2 regions of the Thalassorhabdus alkalitolerans genome follow, and region 2 is predicted to be linked to the other one. Evidence: a T-box and tRNA genes for the amino acid it is inferred to sense, from the RefSeq annotation. Region 2 holds a T-box; the other holds one or more tRNA genes.

Region 1 (14,795 bases), on a different contig from region 2:
CTCCCTGTGAAAGTAGGACGCTGCCAGGCTTTCCAATATTCCACAGTAGCTCAGTGGTAGAGCTATCGGCTGTTAACCGATCGGTCGCAGGTTCGAATCCTGCCTGTGGAGCCACGGAGAGCTGTCCGAGTGGCCGAAGGAGCACGATTGGAAATCGTGTAGGCGGTTTAAACCCGTCTCGAGGGTTCGAATCCCTCGCTCTCCGCCATTTTGGATATTATATATTGTGGCCCGTTGGTCAAGTGGTTAAGACACCGCCCTTTCACGGCGGTAACACGGGTTCGAATCCCGTACGGGTCACCACTTATTTGGAGGATTAGCTCAGCTGGGAGAGCACCTGCCTTACAAGCAGGGGGTCGGCAGTTCGATCCTGTCATCCTCCACCATATTTTTTTATAATATCGCGGGATAGAGCAGTCTGGTAGCTCGTCGGGCTCATAACCCGGAGGTCGGAGGTTCAAATCCCCCTCCCGCAACCAATTAAGTTTTTGCTGCAACGTTGAGTAAGCGTCAAAGCAAAAAAACATGAGTAGTACTCGAAAGAGTGCAACCAAAATAATTCCCGCTACTACGTCGAGAGACCTCAGCGGCAAGGGAATATCAATAGTACCCGCCAGGGTACAACCAATAATTCTCATATCTATATTTATAATATCGCGGGATAGAGCAGTCTGGTAGCTCGTCGGGCTCATAACCCGGAGGTCGGAGGTTCAAATCCTCCTCCCGCAACCAATTAAGTTTTTGCTACGACGTCGAATAAGCGTCAAAGCAAAAAAACATGAGTAGTACTCGGAAGAGTGCAACCAAAATAATTCCCGCCACTACGTCGAGAGACCTCAGCGGCAAGGGAATATCAGTGGTACCCGCCAGGGTGCAACCAATTAAGTTTTTGCTACGACGTCGAATAAGCGTCAAAGCAAAAAAACATATGAATGCAAACAATTTAATAGGGGCCTGTGGTGTAGCGGTTAACATGCCTGCCTGTCACGCAGGAGATCGCGGGTTCGATCCCCGTCAGGCCCGCCATTTAAGGCTCGATAGCTCAGTCGGTAGAGCAGTGGACTGAAAATCCACGTGTCGGCGGTTCGATTCCGTCTCGAGCCACCACTTTCATAGTAGGCCGGTCTAGCTCAATTGGTAGAGCAACTGACTTGTAATCAGTAGGTTGGGGGTTCAAGTCCTCTGGCCGGCACCATTTTTACTATAAGCATACTGGAAACCAACTGATCGAAGAAATCATAGGTTAGCCAATTATAGTAAATATACCAAGAAATACACTTGACGATAAAGTAAATGTTTTGTAATATATTTATTGTCCCTTTTGGAGGGGTAGCGAAGTTGGCCAAACGCGGCAGACTGTAAATCTGCTCCCTCTGGGTTCGGCGGTTCGAGTCCGTCCCCCTCCACCATCTATTTAATAGGGGTATAGTTTAATGGTAAAACGAAGGTCTCCAAAACCTTTGATGTGGGTTCGATTCCTACTACCCCTGCCATTATCTTACTCATATGGCGGTTGTGGCGAAGTGGTTAACGCACCGGATTGTGGCTCCGGCACTCGTGGGTTCGATTCCCATCAATCGCCCCATAGATTTTGGGCTATAGCCAAGCGGTAAGGCAGCGGATTTTGATTCCGTCATGCGCTGGTTCGAATCCAGCTAGCCCAGCCATGTCGCGGAAGTAGTTCAGTGGTAGAACACCACCTTGCCAAGGTGGGGGTCGCGGGTTCGAATCCCGTCTTCCGCTCCATATTCATATTGTATAGTCCTTGTGCATATAATGAAAACATGCACATGGCGGCATAGCCAAGTGGTAAGGCACGGGTCTGCAAAACCCTTATTCCCCGGTTCGAATCCGGGTGCCGCCTCCAACTTAGGTAACAGCTGCCGGGGTGGTGGAATTGGCAGACACACAGGACTTAAAATCCTGCGGTTGGTTTCAACCGTGCCGGTTCGAGTCCGGCCCTCGGCACCATTTATTTAACTGAATATGTATATTAAGCCGGTGTGGCGGAATTGGCAGACGCGCACGACTCAAAATCGTGTTCCTTATGGAGTGTCGGTTCGACCCCGACCACCGGTACCATACATATTACATAACTCTTTAATTCAAGGCTTCTCACAATAGTGGGAAGTCTTTTTTTGTGTCCCGGCGTGTCTGGCAGCTATGTGGTGAAAGTCCACTTTGGGCTTGGTAATGGGCACCGTTAGCGAATGGGAAGGGTGTTCGGGGCTACCCGGAATCTGAAGAAAACCGGACGTAATCACACGCGGTAACGAACAGAAACAGGATACAAGGCTGAAGCGGAAAGGATGAGTTTGCACAACAAGATAAAATCCTACATTGCCCGAACTCCGCACAGTAAATACCGCACCCACGGGTGGAAAGCGGTCAGACTTACCCGGGGAGGTCTTATCAGGGTTTCTACGAAGGAGAAATTCCTTACAGGGATAACGATGCCAACGATTCAACAGAGACCATAGTAGTCACATACACTTCGTAACGAAGGGTCGAACAATAAGAATCACTGACAAGCTTGGAGGTGTGGAGAATGCAACGAGCAAAGACAACATCGAAAGATGGATGTCTGCGGGAGGGTACACTGGAAGCGAAGAGTAATGCTGGAGTGTGCAGTGTTCTTCGCGGCTGGGTTGCATACCATGGGGGATCCCAGGATGAAGAACTACGTTCATAATATCTCCCAGTGGGTGAGAAGAAGGATCAGACAGTTAATCTGAAAAAGGTGGAAGAAAGTGAAAACCAGATATCGAAGTTTGATCAAGCTGAAAGTTCCCAGAGATAAGGCATGGGAATGGGCTAATACCCGCAAGGGCTACTGGAGAATATCAAAGTCCTTTATTCTACATTGTGCTATCACAAAAGAAGCCCTGCAAGAAGCAGGACTTCTAAACATGGAAGCTTTCTATAAGAAAATGCATGATGGCATCACTCAACTTATTGAACCGCCGTATACGAGATCCGTATTTACGGTGGTGTGATAGGATAGAGAGGCAAATCCTCCTCCTACTGTTTCATTTGACTCCATTTTAAACGTTTCAAAGTGAATCATTAAGTGTAGCAAGTGGATGGTAACTGGTATAACACCCCATAACTAAAATGAGAATATATAAATTTTTATGTGAGGAAATCTAACATCTGGAGACCCTGAAAAATAGGCAAATGTGTATTTTTATATATAATTATTCTAAAAAATATCAAATGTTTTGTTTAAAGTGTACAATGACTTTCGTTTTCCTCCCCAGTATTATGAACACTAATCAAGGACAACAACTTTGGAATTCTACTGGGGGATATAGAAATGAATACAGAAAGTGAAACAAAAAGTGAAACAAAAAGTGAAACAAAAAGAAAAAAGTTTCAGATGCCGCACATCTATGTTATATTATTCATTCTTATGGCTCTTGCAGCTATTTCAACACATCTCATTCCCGCTGGTGAGTTTGAACGGATTACTGGACCGGAGGGAAGGGAGTCTATCGATCCAGAATCGTATACTCAGGTAGATGCATCACCTGCTGGTGTTGAGGAATTCATGCTCGCCATACCAAGAGGATTAGTGGAAGCAGGAGAAGTAGTGTTTTTTACTCTTATTATTGGCGGCATGTTTATGGTTCTTCGTAAAACCGGCATTATTGAAATAGGGGTAAACAAGCTGACAACAGCTTTTTCAACGAAAAGTACTGCAGTAATTCCGGTTCTAATGATCGCTTTTGCTGCCGTCTGCGGAGTTATCGGCACACAGGAGCTAAGCTTAGTGTATGTTCCAGTTATTATTCCGCTTTTAATAGCTTTAGGCTATGATTCTATGGTTGCAGCAGCTGTAGCTCTTATAGCAACGACTGCTGGGTTTATGACCGGATTTCTTAATCCAATTAACACGGGGCTTGGACAGCAAATAGCGGAAGTCCCTTTGTATTCAGGCATAGAGCTTCGGCTGATAGCTCTTGTAGTTATCTTAGGAGTGGGAATTATCTATGTCATTCGTTATGCTAAAAAGGTACAAGCCAATCCAGAAAGCAGTCTGGTCTATGAGGAAGATAGAGAAAAACGTGAAACTTACTCAAATCCTGATGAATCAAAAAGTAGAAGATTTACTCCAAGGCAGAAAGCAGCTGGTGTCTTTTTAATTGGCTTTTTTGCCATTCTGATATATGGAGTCATTGCTCAAGGATGGTTCATGCTGGAAATGTCAGGCCTTTTCATTGTTATGGGAATTGTGGTAGGTATGGCAGCCGGTTTAACAGCAGCTCAGGTTTGTGAAGGCTTTAATCAAGGATTTCGCGAGGTATTAGTGGGAGCAATTATCGTTGGAGTCGCCAGATCAGTCGCAGTTGTAATGGAGGACGGCCAGGTGATGGACACGCTCATTTATAACTTAGGAGCAGTGGTAGGTCAATTTCCTGGAACCTTAAGCGCAATGGGGATGTTTATGTCGCAACTGCTGTTTAACTTCCTCGTACCTTCTGGCAGCGGTCAGGCTCTGGTAACGATGCCTATTATGGCTCCTCTTTCTGATATGATTGGGGTGACCAGACAAACTGCTGTACTTGCCTTTCAATTTGGCGACGGCTTAGGAAACATTCTTTTTCCGACATCAGGTTATTTTATGGCTACTCTTGTTCTGGCAGGGGTAAGCTGGCATAAGTGGGTAAAGTTCTATTTTCCTTTATTCTTAATATGGGCCGCGATTGCAGCTGTATTTCTCATTATTGCCCAAGTCATTCAATGGCAGTAACCTTGCGCCCTAGATAGAAAGAAAAGCCTTTTTGATAGAGTTACTAAAAAATCATATTAAAACCCGTTCCTGATTATAAGAACGGGTTTGTTTTTATTTACTATTAATTGCTTTAATAGTCTGCGGACCGGCAACGCCATCGACTTTCAACTTGTTGGCTTTTTGGAAGCTCTTCACTGCCGCTTCTGTGGCAGGACCGAATTTCCCGTCAGCACCTCTTGTGTTAAAGCCAAGACTGGTCAGTTTTTGCTGAAGCTTTTTCACTTCGCTTCCGCTGCTTCCTTTTCTTAGTGTACCGCTTTTAATTTGAGAGGAAGTGGATGGAGACTTATTGACGGTTTTACTCTGGCTTGCTAAAAGGTTTTTCGTCTGAGTGCCTACAACCCCATCGGCTTTCAGCTTATTAGCCTTTTGGAACCTTTTCACAGCATCCTCGGTTCCTTTTCCAAATATGCCATCTGCAGAAACCTTGTAACCTGCAGCACTCAACTGTCGTTGAATTTCTTTTACTGCTTCTCCTTTGCTTCCTCGTTTAAGTGTTCCGCTTGTAGTGCCTCCTGGACTGGAAGGGCTGCTGTTTCCATTTATTTTGTACCCATTATTCTTTGCAATTGTATCAAAAGACTGACTGGATGTAGTAATGACAACAGGAGTGTTTACTTTTACCCGGCTGAAAAGCCATTCCACTTCATTGTTATGCATTCTGACACAGCCTGCGCTTGCATAAGTACCAATGGAAGAGGGATTGTTATTTCCGTGGATGGCATATGTGTTTCCGTTGGTTCCTCTGGCGTTAAGGCCAATCCAGCGCTTTCCTAAAGGGTTTTTTGGATCGCCGCCGGCAATATTGCCTTTATAATACGGGCGGTTCACAATTTTATTGACTACTTTGTGTTTTCCTTCAGGTGTTAAATTAGAACTCCGTCCGGTAGCTACACTGAACGTCCGGACTAATTTGTTGCTTTCATAAAATGCGAGCTGATTCGTTGCTTTGTTAATGACAATCATTTGACCAGTAGATGCTGATGTAGTTGGAACTTGCCACAGTAAAAACAGAAGTCCAACCAGTATGCAGGCGAGAACCTTTTTCAACCTACACCCCTCTTTTCCTATTTAATAACCACACGTCAATGTATGCATAAAGGCAGATAGAATTGTCATTTTACTAAAATAAAATAAAAACTATATAAAGAACAAAAGCATAAAAGTCACAAGGAAGGATTCTTCTGTCATTAAGGGGCGTTCGATTTAGGAAAATGAAGGGATTGATTCATGGTAGCTGCTCCTTTCTAAGGGTGATTCTATCACTTTTGTTCTACAACAAGAACTGAACAAGTTCATTATATGGCACAATATGAGCAACTTCAATGAAAAAAATAAGTTAAAAATCTAGTGGTTTTTGCAAAAAATTACAAGGCGCAGCGGGGATTTTAGCTTATTATGGTTATTAACAAGAAAAAAGAAGAATCCTGAAAGCATGAAACGAGACCCAGCCTCTAATGAAAGGAGGCTGGGTCATTTATATTACATCTATGTTACAAATGAGAGTGGTGCCAGGCACCCTACATTGGGTAATTTTTATGTTTTTGGTTACTCTATGAAGACTTGATAATTCTTTTATGGAAGGAGTTCATGTTATGAAGCAAAAAAACCGGTGGTTGATTGCGTTGTCTGCTGTATTTATACACCTTTCCATTGGATCTATTTATGCGTACAGTGTGTTCCAAACCCCCTTGTATGAGGAACTGGGCTGGGGCGGGGCAACAGTGACGATAGCCTTTACGCTGGCCATCTTTTTCCTTGGCATTTCAGCTGCTTTTTTTGGAAGGTTTGTTGAAAAACGTGGTCCCAGGGTATCGGCCTTTTTAGCAGCTGTTCTATTTGGTGCAGGCTTAATTGGCGCAGGATTTTCCATAGGAATCGGATCGTTATATGGCTTTTATTTTACCTATGGGATCCTTGGGGGGATCGGTCTTGGCATTGGATACATTTCTCCGGTGTCTACTCTGGTGAAATGGTTTCCTGACAGAAGGGGGCTTGCTACAGGGATGGCGGTGTTTGGTTTTGGAGCAGGGTCTTTAATTGCCAGTCCAGTAGCTGCAAGGCTCATTGAAGGAATGGGGGTAGCCAATACTCTGTACCTGTTAGGAGCTGTTTACTTTGTTTTGATGTCTCTGGGCGCATGGTACATTGCCCGGCCTCCAGAGGATTGGATGCCTGCAGCAGCTAAAGAGAAAAAAGACGACGGCGAGGTTGAAAAAAGAGAAGATCTGGCTCAGTTAACAGCTAATGAAGCCATAAAAACAAAACGTTTCTGGCTGCTATGGTGGATGATGCTTATAAATATATCTGCAGGAATCATGTTAATAGCTGTGGCTTCACCTATGGCTCAGGAGTTAGTTGGAATGACGGCTATGGCAGCTGCTACTGTAGTTGGGGTTATGGGGCTCTTTAATGGTGGTGGTCGTATTATTTGGTCTACTCTGTCGGATTATATCGGGAGGCCTAATATATTCTTAATTTTCTTTGGTGTTCAGCTGGTTTCCTTTATGATCCTGCCCATGGTGGGTAATGCTCTTATCTTCCAGATTTTAATGTACCTTATTGTTTCTATATACGGAGGAGGCTTTGCCACACTGCCGGCATTTATAGGTGACATGTTTGGTACAAAACAGCTTGGAGCCATACACGGTTATCTCCTGACTTCATGGGCAGTAGCGGGTGTTGTAGGCCCTATGATTGTTTCATTTATAAGGGAAGCGACAAACGCTTATACTACAACCTTCTATGTCTTTGCTTTTTTAATTGCAACTGCTCTTGGTACAGCCTTTTTGATCAAGCGGGATATTCAAGGAATTCAGAAAGAAAAGCTGAAATTAGCAAATCAGAGCTGATAGCTTTCATTGTATAATGCAAAAAAAACAGGGAAATATTTTACTAAGAAATTGTTGGAAAGCAGGTGATGAGACTGGACAGTCAGACTTTTTCCATACAAATCAACGGTGAAGAGTTTACGGCAAAACCAGGCCAGTCAATCTTTGAGGCAGCAAAGTACGGAGATCTGTATATTCCGGCCATTTGCTCCTCTCAGCCTGATTTAGGCTTTGGAGTTATTGAAACATGTGATACATGTTTTGTTGAAGTAAACGGAGAACTGAAACGTTCCTGTTCGACAGAAGCAGCACCTGGAATGGTGGTTAAAACGGTCTCTGAAAAGGCAAAGGAAGCTCAGGAAGAAGGTATGCAGCGAATCCTTAAAAACCATGAGCTGTATTGCACAGTATGTGATAACAACAATGGTAACTGTGTAGTGCACAATACAGCAGAATATTTAGAAATTGAACACCAAAAGTATGAATTTAAACCAAAACCTTATCCTCCTGATAATTCACATCCTATGTACCGGTATGAGCCTGACCAGTGTATCCTTTGCGGCCTTTGTGTAGAAGCTTGCCAGGACTTACAGGTGAGTGAAGTGCTTAGCATTGACTGGAAGCGGGAAACCCCACGTGTCATTTGGGATAATGACGTTCCCATTGATCAATCGTCTTGTGTGTCGTGTGGTCATTGTGTCACTGTCTGTCCATGTAATGCCTTGATGGAAAAATCAATGCTCGGGGAAGCTGGATATATGACAGGGATGCCAAAGGATGTTCTTGGCCCGCTTATTGAAACAACCAAAGAGGTAGAGCCGGGATATCAAGAGATCTTTACAATGTCAAACATTGAAGCAACGATGCGTGAGGATCGGATAAAGCGCACCAAAACAGTTTGCACCTACTGCGGGGTAGGTTGCAGCTTTGAAGTATGGACGAAGGAAAGAGATATTTTAAAAATTCAGCCTCAGCCTGATGCACCTGTCAACGGTATTTCGACGTGTGTTAAAGGAAAATGGGGATGGGATTTTGTAAACAGTGAAGAGAGGCTTACCAAGCCTTTGATTAGAAAAGAAGGAAAGTTTGTAGAAGCTACCTGGAATGAAGCATTAACGCTCATTGCTTCTAAATTTACTGAACTAAAGGACACGTATGGTCCAGATTCCATGGGGTTCATTGCCTCCTCTAAATGTTCGAATGAAGAAAATTACCTTTTCCAAAAGCTTGCCCGCGGAGTAATGGGCACAAATAATGTAGATAACTGTTCCAGGTACTGTCAGTCCCCGGCGACAGCGGGACTTATGAGGACTGTAGGGTACGGAGGGGATGCAGGAACCATAGAGGATCTTAAGACGACTGACTTAGTCTTTGTAATTGGAGCAAACCCTGCAGAATCACACCCTGTTCTTGCAACGAGGATAAAAAGAGCCCATAAGCTTCATGGGCAGAAATTGATTGTCGCTGATTTAAGAAAACATGAATTAGCTCAGATGGCAGATCAATTTCTCCATCCAGTTCCATCTTCAGATTTAATATGGATCTCTGCGGTGACAAAGTACATCATCGATCAGGGCTGGGCGGATGATGACTTTATCAAGAACAGGGTTAATAATTTTGACGAATACGTCGATTCTTTAGACAAGTATACGTTAGAATATGCTGAACAAGAAACCGGATTAAAGAAAGAGGAGCTTATTGAATTAGCGACTACGATCAATGAGGCTGAAACGATGTGCATATGCTGGGCGATGGGGGTTACACAGCATATTGGAGGCACTGAAACGAGTACAGCCATCTCCAACCTTTTGTTAGTAACCGGAAATTACGGCAAGCCAGGTACAGGGGCTTATCCGTTGCGAGGACATAATAACGTTCAAGGAGCCTGTGATTTTGGGACGATGCCGGCTTGGATGCCAGGTTATGAGCCTGTGGAAAATGAAGAAATAAGAGCAAGGTATGAGAAGGCATGGGGTGTTTCACTGCCTCGAAAACCAGGTTTAAACAACCATCAAATTGTTGAAACCATTCACAGTGGGAAAGTAAAAGGAATGTATTTATTCGGTGAAGAGATGGGTCTGGTTGATGCCAATATTAATCACGTCCATGCCGCTTTTGAAAAGCTTGAGTTCTTTGTAGTCCAGGATGTCTTCTTCTCCAAAACGGCCGAGTTTGCAGATGTTGTTTTGCCTGCTGCTCCCAGCCTTGAGAAGGATGGAACATTTACGAACACAGAACGAAGAATCCAGCGTTTTCATAAAGTTTTTGAACCTCTTGGGGACAGTCAGCCAGACTGGAAAATATTCCAGGCCATTGCTAATCGTTTAGGGGCTAAGTGGAATTATAAGCACCCAAGCGAAATCATGGATGAGGCAGCAAGTCTGGCACCGCTTTTTGCCGGAGTGAGTTATGAGCGGCTTGAGAAATGGAACAGCCAGCTTTGGCCTGTCCAAAAAAGTGGAGAAAGTACACCTCTTTTGTACACTGAGAAATTTCCATTTGCAGACGGGAAAGCGAAGCTCTATCCTGTGGAATGGAGAAAGCCTTATGTGCCGGACGAAAAAGAGTATGATTTACATTTAAATAACGGAAGGTTACTTGAGCATTTTCATGAAGGGAACTTAACGTACAGGTCTAAGAGTATTACTCACAAAGTGCCTCAGCCTTGGCTTGAAGTGTCTCCGGAACTGGCAGAAGAACGCGGAATAAAAACAGGCGCCCTTGTTAAATTAACTTCCCCGTATGGCGAAGTGAAAATAAGAGTCTGGGTGACCGAACATGTCTCTGGGAAAGAGCTGTATCTGCCGATGAATACAACGGATGAAATGGAAGCCGTAAACATGCTGACGAGCAGCTACCATGATAAAGTGACTCATACTCCAAACTATAAGGAAATGAGTGTCAAAATGGAGGTCATTGAAGCGGATGGGGAGTCTCCGCTCCCACGGCATAATTACAGGTTTGGTAACCGCCAGCCGCAGTTTGGAGTAAAAGTGGAAGACAAGTGGTCAAGGGACGACTTTACCCCGATTGCTGATCTTATTGAAGGAGAGGGGATGAATGATGGCCAAACAGATCACGCAAATTGAAAAGCATAATCCAAGTCAGGCAGAAGAAAGAGAAGAAGCAATCAGAACACTTGTGGACATGACAGCTGATAATCATGAATCACTCATGCTTCTTCTGGAGGTTATTAAAGAAGTAAAGGATGCAGAAGTGTTAGATATGGCACGGGGGTTTTTGCGAACCCGGGATAAAATTGGAGCCATTGCCGTAGAACAGATTAATCAGCCGAATGTGCACCGCGTAGTACAGGCAGGAACCCAGGCTTTTCAATTTTTAGGTAAAGTGGACCCGAAGGATATGGAGATATTGCTTGCAGGGGTTGCTAATGGTCTTGACCGCACAAGTAAAGGGATAGAAAGCGATGAGAAGCTCTCCCTCTGGGGAATGGCAAAATCATTGAGAGATCCTGATATCAATGCTTCTATGCAAACGATGTTCGGTTTCTTAAAAGGAATGGGAGAGGCGTTGAACAACCATAAACCTGAAGCTGACCGATAAGAGGAAGAGAGCTACGGCCCCACTCTCCCTGTGTTTTTCATACTTGTAGGTAAGGAGAAGTCACAATGGAAACCCAAAAGCTTGTCATAAATAATTTGAGCAATCAAGAGGATGCCCTGAAAGTGGAAAATATTCTTAGAGATGTTTGGGGCATAAGAAAAGTCAATGTAGATGTGGATAAGCAGGAAGCGGTATTTTCATATGATGAAAAAGCAGCATCATACATCGATTTTCAGCAGGCCGTTGTTGATGCTGGTTATAGAGTGGAAGGCGACGAAGGGTCTTAGAAAAACATACTTCTGAGGAGGTGCACGCCGATGCCACGGGTGTGCGAAATATGCGGCAGACGTGAGGAAGAAAGAATGGAAGAAGCAGCAGATCACGAACTTCTTGATGTATGCCACTCTTGTGCAAAAGATTTTCAGCAGCCTCATCCGGTAAGTGACTCGTAAACAAAGAAAGGACTGCACCCCACCTATAAGTTGGGGTGCTTTTATTATGTAATGATGGATGAAAAATCCACAAGAAAGTGGGACTTTGGTATAATGGCGTAAATGAATACTAAAGGGTGACTAATGGTGGATGCAAATACAGTAACCTTGCTTATTTCCCTGCTGTCTTTAACTATATCAGGGGGAGTAGCTGTTATTACATACCGGTATAATAATATCACAATAAGAAATGAGGCCAGAGTAGAACATAATAAGTTAATGCTTGAAATTGACAAGATGTACATAGAGGATCCGGATTTATGGAGTATTTATGACGATCATCCTATTTCGCAGCATATAGAAAAAACCCCGTTAAAAAAAGGAAAAAAAGAGGCTTTTATTTATTATTATATTAACTTCTTTGACATCATTTTCGATTTTTACCACAAAAAGATCTACAAGAATAAGAACGACAAAGAAGATTGGGAATCCTGGGTAGCTTTTATCAAACACTTTTTTAAAGGCTGCTCTCTGGCCAGAGGGATGTTTAAAGATTCCGCTGCATGGTATGACAAAGAATTTGCTGCCTTTGTATTATCTGTAATCAACGAAGTAGAAGAAGAGGAAAAAACAATCGCTGTAGATTGGAGCAATAAACATGACCCGGCATAATAACGGTGAAATGGTAACACCAGGAAAAGAAGACATAAATGAAATGCTTGAGCTGAACTATAAAATTTACCCAAAAGAGTGGCACGTTTCAAAAGAGTATGTCCTTTCTATTATGGAAAGAAATCCTTTTGTTTACAGGGTGTATAAAGAGAATAAACAGGTTAAAGGGATCCACAGTTTATTCCCTCTTCCCAAAACGGTGTACGAACAGGTCCTGACCGGTGAAATATCGGAGAAGGACTTATACGAACATATTATAGATTACAAGAAACCAGGTGATGTATATCTTTACTTGATTTCTATCATTGTTGATATTCATAGTCAAAAGGCAAAGGAATATACGAAACACCTTTTGTATGATATGGTTTCACAGCTTCATTGGATTGAGAAACAGGACCAGAACATTAAAGAGATTGGAGCTATTGCCATTTCAAAGGATGGAGAAAGGATATTACAGCGTATAGGATTTTCCCACAGCCATTCAATGAAAGAGGAAGGAATATCCTACCCGGTCTTCCGATCTTCCAAAGAAAGCATTTTACAAGCTGTTACTCTATAAGAAGCCAGCCTGAAGTAACATCAGGCTGGCTTTCTTTTGTTTCCCTGACTTAGACAACCACAGAGGTCCAAAGCTCTAGTCATATAAAAGTTTCTTACGGAATCTGTCTCAGAATCTAAAGCAGCAATACCGGCGGAATAACAACGGTCAGCCTGGTTTATTGGGCAGCTGAACATGGTATAATGGAGAGGGTGTCTTAACAAGCCGCACAATTAGCGGTCTGATTAGACCCCTCGATTTTTTTTGGTCTTATTGTAAAAAAATGAGAGAAAACGTAAATGCTGTATAGTATTAAAAAAGGTTGAACGTTAAGGGATGCAAGACTCCTGCAAACGATAGCAGAAAAGAACCCTGCAGGGGGTTGTTCCCGAAGAGTCTTCATGCATTTTCGGCAAATAAAACAGTGAATGGATATGAAGTGAAGGCGAAATGGATGTCGCACTTGTACCTTGGGTGAAAGAGAGCTTCCATGCCATCGTTAAAAAAGAGGCTGCCCAAAAAGCTTATGGGACAGCCTCTTCATAAATGAAGGTAGGACTACTCTAAGAGAAACCATTCAGCATCACCGCTATGAAGCTGGGTGAACATTTTTGCCAGAGAGCTTAACATCTCATTGGCTTCTGCAGACGCCATCGACGGCCGAAGGTAAGCAATATGTAACGCATTTGCAGTGGTATTGTCTACTTTCGTTCTTGCCGAGTCTACAATAGGACTGCCAAAGGGCCCTTGAGCATCAGCGGAGACAAGGCGGCCTTGTAAGGAATTTTCCCGGCCGTTCAGGCCTTTATAACTTTCGCCTTCATTACCAAGGCGTAATATGATAGAATCTTGAAGTTGGTCCAAATTATAAATCCCAAATGGAATTTCATATTGCAGAGAAAAGAAATTATTTAGATCCACTGCTGAGTTTATAAAGCCCATTTTCTGTTTTCGCCCTACTTTTCGAAAGAGGGCTTCATGAGACGGCCTATACCTGCCGGGATCAATGCCAAGAGTCTTGAATACCTTTCTCCATTCTTTCACGCCTTGATACCTGGTTACAGAGTCGTTTTCTAAATCAACCTGAATTTTTTCCTGAAAAAACTCGAGCCGCCCTTTTAACATTTTAGGGGACTCATCAACCACAATATCTTTATAGGTAAGGATACCGATTTTAAAATCAGGCACTCGTTTTTTGATGTCCTGGTGAATAGATATGTTCATTGCCTTCCTCCTCTTGCATTTATTTGTTGCTTAGTTTATCACAACTTAGTCCAGGCCGCCTATACAAGTGCTTTATTGAGATAGGAGTGAGAAGAATGGCAGATGCCCAGTTGAAAGAAGAAATTATTGCATATAGTAAAAAGATTGGAATTGATAAGATTGGCTTTGCTTCTGCAAATCCCTTCTTATCCTTAAAAGACAGGTTGTTAAAGCAGCAGGAGCTTGGATATCAATCTGGATTTGAAGAACCGGATATCAATAAACGAACTCACCCTGATATGGTTCTCCCGGAAGCTAAAACAATCATAGCAATTGCTTTGGCCTACCCATCAAAAATGAAAAACCCTCCAAAAAGCAAAAAAGGCGACCGACGAGGCGTGTTTTGCCGTGCTTCCTGGGGGGAGGATTATCATAGAGTATTGAAAAACAGATTAGAAAAGCTGCAGGAATTTATCCAGGAAAAAGCTCCGGCCGCCAGGATGAAATCAATGGTAGACACTGGGGAATTATCTGACCGGGCTGTGGCAGAGCGGGCCGGCATAGGATGGAGCGGAAAGAACTGCGCCATTATTACTCCGGAATTTGGCTCTTATGTTTATTTAGGAGAAATGATCACTACATTATCCCTTCCTCCTGATCAGCCAGTTACTGATCAATGCGGTTCTTGTAATAAATGTGTAGAGGCTTGCCCGACAGGGGCGTTAGTTCAAGGAGGCCAGCTTGACTCTAATAAATGTATT
Region 2 (14,795 bases):
TACCTCTTCTTGAACGGTCCCTACTCCATATACTTCATTTGGATGAGACTCGCCTTCCAGCTGCTTTAATACTTCTATCGCAATTGCACACCCTATTCTATTATCCCATGCTTTAGCCATAAGCATTTTTTCATTTTTTAACACTGTAAAATCGCAAACCGGAACAACAGAGTCTCCCGGTTTCACTCCAAATTCCTCAGCTTCTTCCTTGCTTGTCGCTCCTATATCAATAAACATGTCCTTCTTATCAACCGGTTTCTTTCTCTGATCTGCCGGAAGGATGTGTGGAGGCTTTGAACCTATGACACCAGAGATATTCCCTTTAGAAGTCATGATGGTAACACGTTGAGCAAGCATCACCTGTTCCCACCAGCCACCGACGGTTTGAAACTTCACAAAACCATTATCATCAATGCTCGTTACCATAAATCCAATTTCGTCAAGGTGGCCGGCTACCATAATCTTCGGACCGCCTGCTTTTCCAACTTTTTTGGCAATCAAGCTTCCTAAATTATCAGTTGTTATTTCATCAGCGTACGGCTCAATGAATTTCTTCATTGCTTCCCTAGGCTCACGCTCGTTTCCAGGAATACCGTTTGCATCCGTAAGTTCTTTTAACATTTCAAGAGTTTCATCAAGCTTTGTCATATAGAAACCTCCTTATGTATCTCAACTGCAAAAAGCAGCCGGATCATTACTAAGTCCACGCTTAGAAAACCCTGCATTCAGTATAACGATATTTTGTGAGTGACTCAAATATTTTTCCTGTATTACGTAGATTTACCATCTGCGATTAATACCCTTCATCTTGTCTTTCGTGATTCTTTTGGTTTTTTTCTAAATAGGCTTCTTTCACTTCTTCTGGAGAAAAACCAAGGGCCTTACCTAAACCGAGATATACAACCAGCAAGGTCACAAAGGACTCTTTCTTCGGTTCTTGTCTTAAGGAAAAAATTGCTTCAAACACCTTATGAAAATTCTCTGTCAAGGTGGAAGCCGGCTCTCCTGCTTCTATAGTATCTCTTTGCCATCCTCCATCAATACCAAGGGATAAAATAAAATGAAGACCATCGACATATTCTTCTAAAATAACACTATTTGAAGAAGGCGGCTTTTGACTCCAGTACTTAAAACATCTTGTTTCATTAGCCAATTCACCAATCTCCACTTCCAGAGCAAGAATTTTTGAAGAAAAAAGATCCTCTCTCTTCAAACGATGCTCTTCAAGTATTCGATCATCCAATTGTTTTTGCAAAGTAAAAAGTCGGGTAATATTCATTATGTACACTCCTTTATCACAAAGATTTAAATGAGCAGTGAAGAAATTTCAAATTTAATCAAAAGTGAAACTATCTTACTTTATTTTCGTATACAATAAGGAAAAGGACAAACAATGCTCGGCATGCTGCCTGTCCAATTTACGGACTGTGCCTGCTTTGTCTTGAGTCTTCATTATGTTATAGGAAGGAGAAAACCAATATGGCTTTGCTCTTTCGTGCCATTATTATCATTGCGATTATCATTCTTATCTATGCTTTAATAAAATATATTTTCAATCCTAAGCGAAAGCTTGAACTCGCCCATGAAAAAAGAGATTTTTACTTTCTGGATGACAAACAAAATGTCCGCAAAAACTTTTCTCTCACTTATAAAGGCGTTATGTTTGAGGGAGAAAAATTCCTAGGAACCACTGAAGAGGCTTTTGAAGTCATTTCTGTCTCCATGTGGCCTAAAAATATCGACAGGCTCAAAGGCCTGGATCGTAAAGACTTTGAGTTTATTGAACGAGAAATACTTTCAGAATATCCCCATGCCTCTGTGGAGTGGAAAAGTCCGGTAAAAGAATTTCTTCGAAAAACTGAAAAATAAAACTTGCTGCTTAGGAGAAGCAGCAAGTTTTTTTATGAGGCTGAACGGTTCGGCAGGAACTCTTTCACCTTATAAAATAAATGCTTGTTTCGTGAAATAAAAAATAAAGAAATAAGAACAGCTGTCATAAAAAGACTTGCATACCATGGCATTTCTCTCATCACATGGCCAAAAGAAGTATAAACCAGAGCAGGTGGGATGCTGGCAAAAAACGCTAACTTCACATACCCGCGGAAACTTCCTGTCATTTCCATAACATAGGCATTAAGTAAATGAAAATGAATGAAAGGCATCATTCTGAGCAGCATAATTTCCGGAATCGTAATTTCCTCTTTCCCTCCGAGCCATTTTTCTTTCCAATACCTTATCTTCTCCCTAATAAATGGAAAAAAGGACACTACTCCATAAAAAGCGATACTTACAGCAAGGAGTCCCACAACAGAATAAATCGTTCCATAGATTGTACCGAAAAGCATTCCGCCAATGATGCATACTACTGCTACCGGAATAAAAAAGAACTGTCTAATAACATGAAAAACAATAAAAAGAACAGGAGCTAACCAGCCGCTCACTTCGATGTAATAAAGTATAGATTCTATGTTGCTCTCCATTGGCTGCCCTCCTTTATACATTCTATGCTTAAACTACTGTGGTAACTACTGCAGCTGTTATTATTAACACCTGAAATACCAGGAGAACAGGTATGCCTGTTGAAAACTTCTTCTTTCTGGTTTTATGGCGAATAACGTGCATGAGCAATAAAATACTCGGGCTCCCGCCTAAAAAAGCACACAGAAACAAGGTTTTCTCTGGAATCCTTCTTCCTTTTTTACGAGCTCTTTGCTTATCTATTATAAAAAGCGATCCTGCAATTACGTTCATGATAAAGATATAACTTCCTGCTATATATTCCATTATACTCTTCATTCTTTCTAATGAATGGTTATTTTTCACAGTTGTGAAATTTTTTCAGAAAATCATTCTCTGCTTATGAAAGCAGATACCGATAAGCAGTACCTTTTTTTCCAAAGCAAAAAGGCGCCAAACCGGGGCGCCTTTTTAAAATAAGCTATGAAAGATAGACTACTTCAAGCTTGATTTTGCTTTATCAGCTAATTCTGCAAAAGCTTTCTCATCATTTACAGCAATATCAGCAAGCATTTTACGGTTAATATTGATATCAGCTTGCTTAAGGCCATGCATTAAGCGGCTGTAGGATAGACCGTTTGTACGAGCTGCCGCATTGATACGTGTAATCCAAAGCTTACGGAAGTCACGTTTCTTTTGGCGACGGTCACGGTAAGCATACTCCAAAGACTTCATTACTTGTCCTTGTGCAGTCTTAAATAAACGGTGTTTAGAACCATGATATCCTTTTGCGAGTTTTAATACTTTCTTACGACGACGACGAGCGACATATCCGCCTTTAACTCTTGGCATCGTAAACCCCTCCTTTATTAAATCAATTTATTATAGTTTTACTTGTAAGGCATTAAGTCTTTGATACGCTTTTGGTCACTTTCATCAACATAACCAGTTTTGCTTAGGTTACGCTTTTGCTTTTCAGATTTATTACGGAACATATGGCTTGTGAAAGCATGGCTGCGCTTTAACTTTCCATTTCCTGTTTTTCTAAAGCGCTTCGCTGCGCCGCTGTGCGTTTTCATTTTAGGCATCGTAATATCCTCCTTAAATCTTTGTGTTGAGCCCTGGATAATAAATGTAATCACTTGCTGCTTATGTCTGTAGCAGACGTTAAACCAGCTCTATATTACTCGTTATCTTTCTTATCCTTTTCATTCTTTGGAGCAAGAATCAAGAACATGCTCCGGCCTTCCATCTTAGGCTTTGTTTCTACTGTGGCCACATCTTCACACTCTTTTGCCAAGCGCTCGAGAACTTCTTTTCCGATCTCCGAGTGGGTGATCATTCTGCCGCGAAAACGAATCGCTGCTTTCACCTTATCTCCTTTGGTCAAAAACTTCCGTGCATTTCGAAGCTTTGTGTCAAAGTCATGCTTTTCAATGTTAGGACTTAAACGCACTTCCTTAACGTTAATAACAGTTTGCTTCTTCCGAGCCTCTTTTTCTTTCTTTTGCTGCTCATAGCGGTACTTGCCGTAATCCATAATCCGGCATACCGGAGGCTTAGCATTTGGAGCCACCATAACTAGGTCAAGGTTTGCATTTTGAGCCATTTCTAAAGCTTCACTTTTGGACTTTACCCCAAGTTGTTCGCCACTTGCATCAATGAGGCGTACTTCGCGAGCGCGAATTCCGTCATTGAGTTTCATATCTTTACGAATAATGAGCCACCTCCAAAGAATTTGTGAATCAAAGCATTCATAAGCACAAACGCCAAATTGCGAATGTCAGTCTAGACGTCACTTATCAATCAGCAGGTTTACCGTTCTTTTTTATGGCTGGCTGTGTCAGAAGGATGACCCTTCTTTTCTCTACAGAACATCAGCCCTTTAGGCAAAAAAAATGCAGGCGCACATAGGGCGCCCACATGATGTCTGTATAATACGCAGTATTAATACCACCATACCTGTCAACAGCCTTGTGCGTCAATCAGGTGAGAAGCGGGCGCTTCTGCTTGCTTTGGTTCCTTATTTATTCATTACCATCTAACATTATCATAATGAACTGAAGGTGTCAATTCATTTCTAATTTCAATGGGTTCAATAGGGAATGATGTCCCAAGAAAATATATTATCTTAATCTGTCACATAAATCAAGTATATTTTTATTGTTTTTTTGAACGATCGGAAATCTCAGTAGTGATTTTTTCTATAAACTGTTTTAATGAAACTGACTCAGATTTTTGCTCACCATATTTGCGTACATTAACACCTTCAGCCTCAATCTCTTTATCTCCGAGGACAAGCATATAAGGCACTTTCTTCATTTGAGCTTCACGGATTTTATAACCGATTTTTTCATCTCTTGTATCCACTTCTACCCGCACTCCGGCTTGACGCAGCTTATCCTCTACCTGTTTGGCATATTCCATATGAACCTGGGCAGATACTGGAATCACCTTTGCTTGCACTGGAGCAAGCCACGTTGGAAATGCGCCTTTGTACTCTTCAATTAAGAAAGCAACAAAACGTTCCATGGTTGATACTACCCCGCGATGGATAACAACAGGACGATGTTCCTGGCCATCTTCACCAATATATGTTAAGTCAAAACGATTCGGCAGATGGAAATCTAACTGTACGGTAGAGAGCGTTTCATCTTTCCCTAAAGCCGTTTTCACTTGCACATCAAGCTTGGGTCCATAAAATGCCGCTTCTCCTTCTGCTTCCACGTATTCCACGTTCATATCATCCATTGCTTCCTTAAGAAGAGCCTGGGACTTTGTCCACATTTCATCATTATCCACATACTTTTCTTTATCTTCCGGATCGCGATAGGAAAGACGGAAATAGTAATCCTCAATACCAAAGTCTTTATATACGTTTTGGACAAGTTCAACTACCCGTACAAATTCATCTTTCAACTGGTCCGGCCGGCAGAAGATATGAGCATCATTCAATGTCATGGCCCTGACTCTCTGGAGTCCGGCAAGAGCACCTGACATCTCATGGCGATGCATCGTACCAAGCTCGGCGATTCGGACTGGAAGGTTACGGTAACTGTGAAGCTGGTTCTTATAAATCATCATATGGTGAGGACAATTCATTGGGCGCAGGACTAAGTCTTCGTTATCCATCTCCATAGTAGGAAACATGTCATCTTGATAGTGATCCCAGTGGCCTGAGGTTTTGTAAAGCTCTACGCTTCCCAGTACAGGCGTATACACATGTTCGTAGCCTAATCGCTCTTCCAAGTCAACGATGTAGCGTTCAATTACTCTGCGGACCGTAGCTCCTTTTGGAAGCCAAAGAGGGAGACCTTGTCCTACTTTTTGACTGACGGCAAAGATATCAAGTTCTTTCCCAAGCTTACGGTGATCTCTTTCTTTTGCTTCTTCAATCATTTTCAAATACTCATCAAGCTCATTCTGCTTTGGAAAAGCAGTCCCATATACACGCTGCAGCATCTTATTGTTGCTGTCTCCGCGCCAATAGGCACCAGATATATTCATCAGCTTAAATTTCTTTAGTTTCCCGGTACTTGGCACATGGACACCCCGGCACAAATCAAAGAATTCACCCTGTTCATAAATCGTCACAGTCTCTCCTTGAGGAATTGCATCAATCAGCTCAAGCTTCAGGTCATCACCGAGTTCCCGGTACATTTCCTTTGCTTCTTCCCTGGACACTTCCTTACGTATAATTTCATGATTTTCATCAATGATTTTTTGCATCTCTTTTTCTATTTTGGGAAGATCCTCTGGGTGAATGGTTTCAGGCATATCAATATCATAGTAAAAGCCATTTTCTATGACTGGTCCTACACCAAGCTTCACATCTTTATATAAACGCTTTAGAGCCTGAGCCATAAGGTGAGCTGTACTGTGACGAAGAATTTCTATTCCTTCCTTGTTCTTCAGAGTAATGATTTCAATTTCCCCGTCCTCTTTTATAGGGGTACGTAAATCAATCTCCTGGCCGCTTAATTTACCAGCTACAGCCTGCTTTTTCAGACCTGGGCTGATGGAAGAGGCAATTTCCTCTGTTGTTACTCCCTGTTCAAATTCTTTTACAGTACCGTCTGGAAAGGTAATTTTCACTTGTTCAGACATTCTCTTCACTCCTCTTAAATCGTTCACATACGCGGACTGGGAAATTAGGTATTTGCTCAACAATTGAAAGGGAAAAGAAAGATTTTCAGACACAAAAAAACACTCCTCCCTCATAAGGGACGAGTGTGGCCCGTGGTTCCACCCTTTTTTCCGCTTTCTAATTAAATAAGCAGCTTAAGACCAGATAACGCCTGGCAGGCGTCAGCAGTTACTAAGACAGTCTGTTCCCTGCTGATGTTCAGAGGTGGTAAGAAGCAATTCCGCGATAGGAAGCTTCCAGCCACAGGCTTCCCTCTCTGTCATCCGTACATTACCTCTCTTGTCCTCTTCCTTACATTTCCCGTCATTCATTATGGTAGTAATTATAGAGAGATTAAAAAATAAAATCAAGCACAATTCTGAAGTGAAATTCATGTCCCTTACTGAATTTGCTTTAAATTCAGACTGCTCATGAAATGAAGAGGGTATACTTTTACCCTTTCCTGAAATACAGCCTGCAATGTTTTAATGACTCCGTGTTCGTCCGAGTTACTATAAATATGCAGCAGTTCCGGCGCCATGCTGACAAGAGGACTGATAACCATTTCTTCCGGGAGAAGTTCTTTCTCAAATACCAAGTCTTTAACGAGACAGCGCATCCTCATTTGTGTAGTAATTTCATTATAGTTTTCATCAAAAAATCTCACCTTTTCACCGTACACCAGGTGAACCACCGGTACGGCCGGGACCGTTCTATTAACGAAATCCCGAAAACTTTCAACCATTGTCTGATATTCTTGTTCCCATTTATACTCATCAATTGCACATTCAAGGGCGTGTAGAAGACAGGAAAAGTACTTCCCGATTCTAAACGTCAGGAAAGGTTCCCACTGCAGCTGTTTATTTTTTCTCAAATCCTCCAGCAGAGGCTGATAAATAAAACATTCTCTATGGTAAAAATGGGAATAAACCGGCATTTCGGCTTTTTTTCCGTCCAGAACGGAAAAAGCCATCTCCAAAATTTCGGCAGCTACTTCCACATCGTTGTATAAAAAGACGTCCTGAATGTTTGTAAGAAGCCATTCAGACTCCTTTGTATCTACAACATGCTTAGTGAGTACAGCTGAAATATATGGAAGAATCCCATGTTCCCATTCTTCTTTTGTTCCATTATAGGACCAAAACAGAGTGCTTTCCTTTTTTGTTACACTTCCTATATTTAATCCTCTTTCCTCAAACTCAGATACTGCTTTTTCGAATAGATTGTATACGTGACTGCTCTCTTCTCTACAATTAAACATGATTGAAAACATGTTAATACCTCCTTGCCCCCATAGGCTCCAGTCATCCTCTCGTATGTACAGTCTTGGTTCCTGTTATATACATATGGGGACATGCTGAGGAACATGCCGTTTTTTTTGAACTCAATCTCCCTTCGTTTTAGAAAGGCTTTTTCACAGCCCTGTCCCTTATATATGACAAAGTCAAGCCCTACTACAGTGAAGACAACGGTCGTCCGCCCATTGACAATGCCGTTATGCAAAGGAATAGAAGAACGGAACACCATGGGTGTTATCGCTCACCGTCGCTTTAAGCCTAAGAAGAGATATATGCCAAAATGGAAATATACATACAATAAAGAATCCAATACCTATACATGTCCAAATGGGATTACCCTGACTTATTCGACCAGGAACCGTGAAGGCTATCGTCAATATCACTCTGATCCAAAAATATGTGTAAACTGTCCTTTACTTACTAAATGTACTAACGCTCAGAATCACAAAAAAGTTCTTACCCGGCATGTTTGGGAAGAAAGTAAAGAGAAAGTCAGGGAACACAGACTTTCCAAAGAAGGAAAGACGATTTATAAAAAGAGAAAAGAACGATTGAGCGAAGCTTCGCGGACGCTAAACAGCTCCACGGGCTTCGCTACTGCCGGTTGCGCAGCTTGAAAGGGCATCGGAACGGGTGCTGATGACAGCCACAGCGCAGAATATAAAGAAGATCGCCAACCACCTCACAGCCAGCTAAGGGGTGTTTTTGTATTTTTAGAGCAAATAAAATGGCTGGAAGACTCTCCAAAACATTAGGAACCCACGCTTTAGAAAAGCGTGGGTTCCTCCCTCGACAGTCTTAGCGCCTGAATAGGCGTTTTTTTGTGTACATATACGTTGATTGTTCAAACATCACGAGACGCCTGCGGGAAAAGCAAGAGTTGAAGATCCGCCGGGGGTTTCACCCCGGCTAGCTGAAGCCTTGCCTGCGGCATAGAAGACACCGTGAAAGCGAATGAAATGAGGATTGAACGGATGTCGCACTTGTACCTTTAGGTGCAAGCGAGTGTACTTTTGAACAATCAACAGAACTAAGTAAGGGCCCTCACCCGCGGTGAAGGCCCTTCTATTTAGCTCAGTTTTGTCCCAGCCTCTTTTCGTTAGTTTTGCATAATGAAATCTTTCTCAGCAGACTGGTCTCCTTCAAAGACTTTAAGAGTATTATACTTTGTATCACGCTGAGCCGGGATTTTCCCTGCTTCTCTGATAAGCTGAAGGATTTCATTAGTATTTACTTTGTGAGTTGTTCCAGCTGCTGAAACAACGTTTTCCTCCATCATTGTACTTCCAAAATCATTACAGCCGAATTCAAGAGATCTCTTTCCGACTTCTGGCCCCATTGTAACCCAAGAGGACTGGAAATTAGCAATATTATCAAGGAACAGGCGAGAGATAGCTACATTCTTTAAATAACCTTCAGGAGTGATTTTCTCACCCTTCATATTTGTATTATCTGGCTGGAATGTCCAGGAAATGAAAGCCAGGAAACAATCGGCTTCGTCCTGTGCATCACGGATTCTTTGCAAATGAAGAGCTCTTTCTTCATTAGATTCCCCTAATCCTATTACCATTGTCGCTGTCCCATGCATACCAACTTTCTTTACGGTTTTCATGCATTCAAGCCACTGATCGTGGGTACACTTCAGTCTGCTGACCTTTTTGCGAGTTTCTTCGGTAAGAATCTCTGCGCCTCCGCCAGGGACTGAATCCAGGCCTGCTTCATGAAGATCTCTTAAAACCTCTTCAAGAGTCAGACCAGAAACTTCAACCATTTTAAAAATCTCCGCAGGAGAAAAAGAATGCATAGTTATTCCTGGGAAACGTTTCTTAATATTACGAAGAAGGTCAGTGTAATAACTAAATGGAAGGTCCGGGTTTGTGCCGCCTTGCATTAAAATTTCAGTTCCATTAACGTCCTGGGTTTCCTGGATTTTTTGGAAAATTTCTTCATCGCTTAATACGTATCCTTCAGAGGAACCGGGTGCTCTATAAAAAGCGCAAAAACGGCAGTACGTATCACAGAAATTGGTGTAATTGACATTCCTCCCAATCACAAACGTTGTGATAGGTTCGGGATGCCACTTTTTCGTCACTTCATTAGCTGCTGCTCCCATTTTTTCAATTTCATCACTCTCATATAAACGAACCGCATCTTCTTGAGTCAAACGCTCTCCGTTTACAGCTTTTTCTAAAATTGCATCTATACTCATCTTTCATTCCCCCAACTGCTTACATTGATTGTATCTCCAGCCCGGCAAGGAAAAGGCTGGGTATGGAGCCTTCTATGGAAATCTGATCAATAGTAGTAATGGTTATGTGAACATTACGTTAATCGTATCACAAAAACGTGAAGATTACCTAACAGAGAAAACAAGACATTTTCATATAAACGTCCTTTCTGTCTCTTTTAAGATAAATAGGAGAAGACTCAACTATAAGCCCTTAATGTACAAACTAAATCCGTTTTATAGAAATACTTCCTGCTTTTAATCAGGTATAAGTAGTTATTCAAATTTACGAAAATAATAAAGAATAAGCTAGAAGAAAATCGTTAAGCCTAAGGGGGCAATAAAGAGCAAGAGTACAAGGAGGCCATTAATGAAAGTCGCAATTATGGGGGCGGGAGTCTCGGGACTAACCAGTGCTATTATTCTCGAAAGAAATGGGATTCCTTTTGATATTTATGAAAAAAGAGGAGAAGCAGGAGATCGTTTTGTAAACGGTGAGATATTTTTAAATTTATTAACTCCTGTTAACGATTGCATTACTTACTTAGCGGAAAGTCATAATATTTACATAAAACCCGAATCACATATTAATAAAATTATTATTACTTCTCCGGAGAAGCAAGCTGAAATCCACGGGCATTTTGGACACACCATTAAAAGAGGAAGGACTTCTTACTCTTTAGAAAAGCAGTTGGAAGAACAAGTAAAAACCCCTGTACGTTTTCACTCAACCTGCTCCTATAAAGATTTAGTACAAGGTTATACCCATGTCATTTTAGCAACAGGGGATGCTGATTATGCAATGGATATCTCTGAATTTCAAAATGACATAAATGTCACCCTTACTGGTGGAATGATATCGGGAAACTTTGATCCTGGTACTCCTATGATATGGCTGGATAACAACATTTCACCACTTTCCTACGCCTATATTATTCCATTTTCCAGGGATGAAGCCCATATGGCACTTGGGTACCCTGAATATAAATCAACAACCACATATGATTCACATGCTTTACTATCAAGGTTTCACGATAAAGCAGCCAAGGATCTGAAACAGGATCTAGTGATGAAGGACAGATTTGAGGTGAATCATTACAAGCTTGGGATATGCCAATACCCCAGAATAGGAAACACCTTCCTTACTGGAAATTGCTTTGGAAGCGTTATGCCATTTCTCGGTTTTGGACAATTTTCTTCTATTCTGACAGGGATCTATGCTGCCCAGGATATTATTGGCGAAGGGAAATACGAGGAATTAACAAAGCCTTTGCGAAAAAGTTACTATCGTTCCTTAGTTCTTAGAAGAGCCTGGGAACAATTGGATAACAAAGGATACGACCGTCTAACAAAAATTGCCGGCACTCGTTTATTTGAAAAAGCAATAAACAGTAAGTTAAATTCAGCAAAGGTAGCATCTATGCTTGCCGCTCCCCTGGTGAAAACAGCAAATCTGTCTCGAAAATAAAAACATTATCCGGAACAACGGCTGTTTTCAGCTAGTCTTCCCATCGCTGCCTATGTAAAAGAGCTGTTAAGAAAAAAATCTTAACAGCTCCTTCCCATTTTCCTCTGGAAAGCTCAAATTAATGTGGGATGTCAGCTATATTCTCTTCGATTCTTTCCTTCAATAAAAACTGGAGTGGTTAACGGTTTAATTCTTTCCATGATTCTCTTTGCCTTTAACTGTTCAATTCCGCCCTTTTGGGAATAGGCTAAATGCTCTTCAAGCTCTTCGTAATCATAATTAGATGTGAATAAGGTTGGAAGCTTTTCCATCATTCGATAATGTAATATCACACCTAAAATATCATCCCTCACCCAGCCGGACATGGTTTCCGCGCCAATGTCATCCAATATTAGAACAGGAGCTCTTTTCACTTCATCGAGCTTTTCCTGAACTGTCCCATCAGAAACTGATTGCTTCATCTCCCTGAAGAAATCGGGCACATACACAATCATGCTTGCAATATGCCGCTGAGCCAGTTCATTCATTACTGCTCCCATTAAATAGGTTTTGCCTACTCCAAACTTTCCGTATAAATATAACCCTCTGCCGTTTTCTCCAGGCTGAGCATTTAATGCAAAGGCCAGGGCTGCATTACTAGCAGTCAATCTGGTGTCATGATCCTGTTCTACTTGTTCAAAGGTAGCATCTAAAATGTCTCTTGGTACATACAGGCTTTTGATCAATTTTTGCAGTCGTTTACGTTCATCCTCCCGCTGCTTCAGCTGGCAAGAGTTATATCTGATTTCCAGCTTCCCTCTTTCCGTAAAAAGTGCCGGCTGATACCCAGTTAGAAGGTTTGGGCAATGGTCAAGACCAGGACATGCATCACAGTTTTCCCACTCTTTTTTAAACTCATATAATTTTCCGATATTGTTCTCAAGCTCTTTTTCCGGGATCTCCTCATTCTTTCGTAAGAACTCCTGGACTCGGGAATATTGGTAAACATCCTGCTTAAGACGATCATACCGGTTTTCCCATTTTTGATCCTTCATCATATTTTCAAGAGCTGACCGGATGGAATTCATTATGATTCACCTCTATTCTTACGGTTCTCATGCCTTTTTCTCATCATCTCTTCAAAACGCTGCTTTTCGATTTCCATTTCTTTTCGACCAGAATCTGTCGAAACCTTTTCCTTGGATTCTTGCTCCTCCGTCAGCCATTTAGGCAGTTTGTCTTTACGAACTTGCGGACGATAAGGACGACTGTTTCCTGAGGCAGCACCTTGCTTTGTGTTTGCTTTTTCAGCTAACGCTTTTTTCGATTTGTTTTCTTCCTTAGCCAGGTTCATGGCCTCTTTCACCGTGTTTAATTGCTTACGCGACCAGTGACCTGCTATCTTTTGGATTAAGGTTTTGTTAAGCTTCATATTGTTTGTTTTCATTACATAATCAATAAGGACATTTACCACACCAGGCTGCAGGCGGTACTCCAGGATTAATGATTCTACAATTTTAATATCAGCAAGGGGCACCTTTGCCCCGTCTGATATGCTTTCAAGGAGCATCACCGGAGAAGTCGATTCATAAAAGTGAATCATCTTTTCTTCCTCTGTTACAGGCTCTTTTTCTTCCATTATTCGATGTTTGGCAGGATGGGTTCGATATGCTAAAGCAGGCGGCTCAGGACCATACTCAAAACGATACCAGTCCTGAACCTTCTTCCTTAGTTCACTAATTTCCAACGTTTCCCCGCCAACAAGAGACTGTTGAATCAGCTTGCTCATCTCTAAGGGACCAAGCCGATATACAAAAGCCAGACGGGCAATCGCATCTTTGGCTTCTTCACTGAGTATGTCTTCTGTCTTGATAAATGCCGGCAAGTCTGCTTTAAGAAGCTCAAAGTCAAAGCTGCTTTGATCCAGAAATGGATCCTTTCCTGACGGGCGCTGAGCAAAGCCTTTTCCCTTTTCTTCTGCCATGATCATTTCTTGTGCTTCCTGATTTTGCAATACCATTTCTGAATGATGCAAGGATGCAAATACTTCGTTAAAAGAAGACGTAATTTCCGTGCACGAGGATTCATCTATCGTATCTAACATAAAACGGTCTCTCGTCTTTCGGTACTTCTCTTTTCCTAATCTATTGTAAAGGAAAACACTAAGCACGTCATTTTGAAAAAATTGCTTGGGAGACATTGGAGCCTGCAGCTCATAGATAAACAGTGATGAACCTTCTTCAGCTTGCTTATAGGTTCGGAGCAAACCTATCCCTTCCAGTTTTCGCCTTTCCTCAAATATCTGGTTTAACGCGGCTCCCATTACCAGCATCAGCTCTTGATGGTTTGACTCATCGCTCCAGTAGGAATCTTTCTCCAGTTTGCTCGCAAGTGTCATGTACAGACTTACTGCCATGGAACCGATTAAAGGCTGATATAAAAGACTTAATACTTTTTGATCTCCTTCGCATGGCTTTTCATCTGTTCGGACACAATAGCGGTCGATAGGAAGTAGCTCTTTCCAATGCCAGCTCATGTTCCTCCCCCTTATTTATTCCTTTCACTGAAAGCTTGTTATATAAATTTATTATTGCATCTATGAAAAAGTATGACATACAAAAAAAGGAGCTAAAGCGGTGCGCCCTAAGCTCCGTCGTCTTACTCTTTTTTTTCATCCTTGTTAATTAATTCCTTAAGTTCATTAATAAATACATTAATATCTTTAAATTGACGGTACACAGAAGCAAACCTTACATAAGCGACATCGTCCACTGAAGCCAGTCTTTCCATAACCAGCTCTCCAATTTCTTCACTCATCACTTCTGATTTTCCGTCTCCTCGTAATTGTTTCTCTACGTCATTTACTATTTCTTCCAATGTTTCAAGCGCAACCGGACGCTTCTCACAGGCTCTTATCAACCCGCGAAGAATCTTTTCCCTGCTGAACTCTTCTCTTTCCCCGCCTTTTTTGACTACGATCAAGGGAAGTTCTTCAACCACTTCAAAAGTCGTAAAACGGTAGTGGCAGGATTCACATTCTCTTCGGCGGCGAATTGAACGGCCTTCATTGCTTGGCCTTGAGTCCAACACTCTGGTTGCGTTTGAATGGCATGCTGGACAAAGCATAACATCATCTCCAGTTTGACCCTGGGTGCTACCCAGGTGACCTTCTTCTCCATTTCTCTTCATACTATCATATCATTCATACAAGAGGTTTGGAAAGGAAGCAAACACAACCAT

The links. The T-box of region 2 lies ahead of thrS (threonine--tRNA ligase). A T-box ahead of a tRNA ligase gene usually reads a tRNA of that ligase, here a tRNA-Thr.
Region 1: it has a tRNA-Thr gene. The T-box ahead of thrS (threonine--tRNA ligase) is inferred to sense a tRNA for this amino acid. The anticodon was not compared.

What each region holds. Positions count from the first base shown of each region.
Region 1 is NZ_JBHSOZ010000005.1:449,043-463,837, reverse strand. Features, by position in the region: tRNA gene ACFPU1_RS13240 (tRNA-Asn) at 40-114, shown strand; tRNA gene ACFPU1_RS13235 (tRNA-Ser) at 116-208, shown strand; tRNA gene ACFPU1_RS13230 (tRNA-Glu) at 229-303, shown strand; tRNA gene ACFPU1_RS13225 (tRNA-Val) at 311-386, shown strand; tRNA gene ACFPU1_RS13220 (tRNA-Met) at 403-479, shown strand; tRNA gene ACFPU1_RS13215 (tRNA-Met) at 656-732, shown strand; tRNA gene ACFPU1_RS13210 (tRNA-Asp) at 951-1,026, shown strand; tRNA gene ACFPU1_RS13205 (tRNA-Phe) at 1,032-1,107, shown strand; tRNA gene ACFPU1_RS13200 (tRNA-Thr) at 1,120-1,195, shown strand; tRNA gene ACFPU1_RS13195 (tRNA-Tyr) at 1,324-1,409, shown strand; tRNA gene ACFPU1_RS13190 (tRNA-Trp) at 1,420-1,493, shown strand; tRNA gene ACFPU1_RS13185 (tRNA-His) at 1,510-1,585, shown strand; tRNA gene ACFPU1_RS13180 (tRNA-Gln) at 1,593-1,667, shown strand; tRNA gene ACFPU1_RS13175 (tRNA-Gly) at 1,672-1,746, shown strand; tRNA gene ACFPU1_RS13170 (tRNA-Cys) at 1,793-1,867, shown strand; tRNA gene ACFPU1_RS13165 (tRNA-Leu) at 1,883-1,971, shown strand; tRNA gene ACFPU1_RS13160 (tRNA-Leu) at 1,998-2,082, shown strand; gene ACFPU1_RS13155 (hypothetical protein) at 2,549-2,692, shown strand; gene ACFPU1_RS13150 (hypothetical protein) at 2,751-2,996, shown strand; gene ACFPU1_RS13145 (YfcC family protein) at 3,317-4,753, shown strand; partial or broken gene ACFPU1_RS13140 (L,D-transpeptidase family protein) at 4,919-5,761, opposite strand; gene ACFPU1_RS13135 (L-lactate MFS transporter) at 6,391-7,647, shown strand; gene fdhF (formate dehydrogenase subunit alpha) at 7,716-10,715, shown strand; gene ACFPU1_RS13125 (helical membrane plugin domain-containing protein) at 10,687-11,190, shown strand; gene ACFPU1_RS13120 (heavy-metal-associated domain-containing protein) at 11,256-11,477, shown strand; gene ACFPU1_RS13115 (hypothetical protein) at 11,508-11,642, shown strand; gene ACFPU1_RS13110 (hypothetical protein) at 11,769-12,293, shown strand; gene ACFPU1_RS13105 (hypothetical protein) at 12,280-12,852, shown strand; gene ACFPU1_RS13100 (B3/B4 domain-containing protein) at 13,390-14,055, opposite strand; gene queG (tRNA epoxyqueuosine(34) reductase QueG) at 14,151-14,795, shown strand, end outside.
Region 2 is NZ_JBHSOZ010000003.1:1,052,708-1,067,502, forward strand. Features, by position in the region: gene ACFPU1_RS07940 (M42 family metallopeptidase) at 1-648, opposite strand, end outside; gene ACFPU1_RS07945 (dUTP diphosphatase) at 794-1,279, opposite strand; gene ACFPU1_RS07950 (hypothetical protein) at 1,480-1,869, shown strand; gene ACFPU1_RS07955 (TVP38/TMEM64 family protein) at 1,902-2,480, opposite strand; gene ACFPU1_RS07960 (DUF1294 domain-containing protein) at 2,509-2,751, opposite strand; gene rplT (50S ribosomal protein L20) at 2,953-3,309, opposite strand; gene rpmI (50S ribosomal protein L35) at 3,348-3,545, opposite strand; gene infC (translation initiation factor IF-3) at 3,641-4,162, opposite strand; ribosomal protein L20 leader region at 4,344-4,475, opposite strand; gene thrS (threonine--tRNA ligase) at 4,618-6,564, opposite strand; T-box leader at 6,677-6,905, opposite strand; gene ytxC (sporulation protein YtxC) at 6,984-7,856, opposite strand; partial or broken gene ACFPU1_RS07990 (transposase) at 8,067-8,577, shown strand; gene mqnC (cyclic dehypoxanthinyl futalosine synthase) at 8,981-10,090, opposite strand; gene ACFPU1_RS08000 (NAD(P)/FAD-dependent oxidoreductase) at 10,479-11,576, shown strand; gene dnaI (primosomal protein DnaI) at 11,708-12,643, opposite strand; gene ACFPU1_RS08010 (replication initiation and membrane attachment family protein) at 12,643-14,091, opposite strand; gene nrdR (transcriptional regulator NrdR) at 14,214-14,681, opposite strand.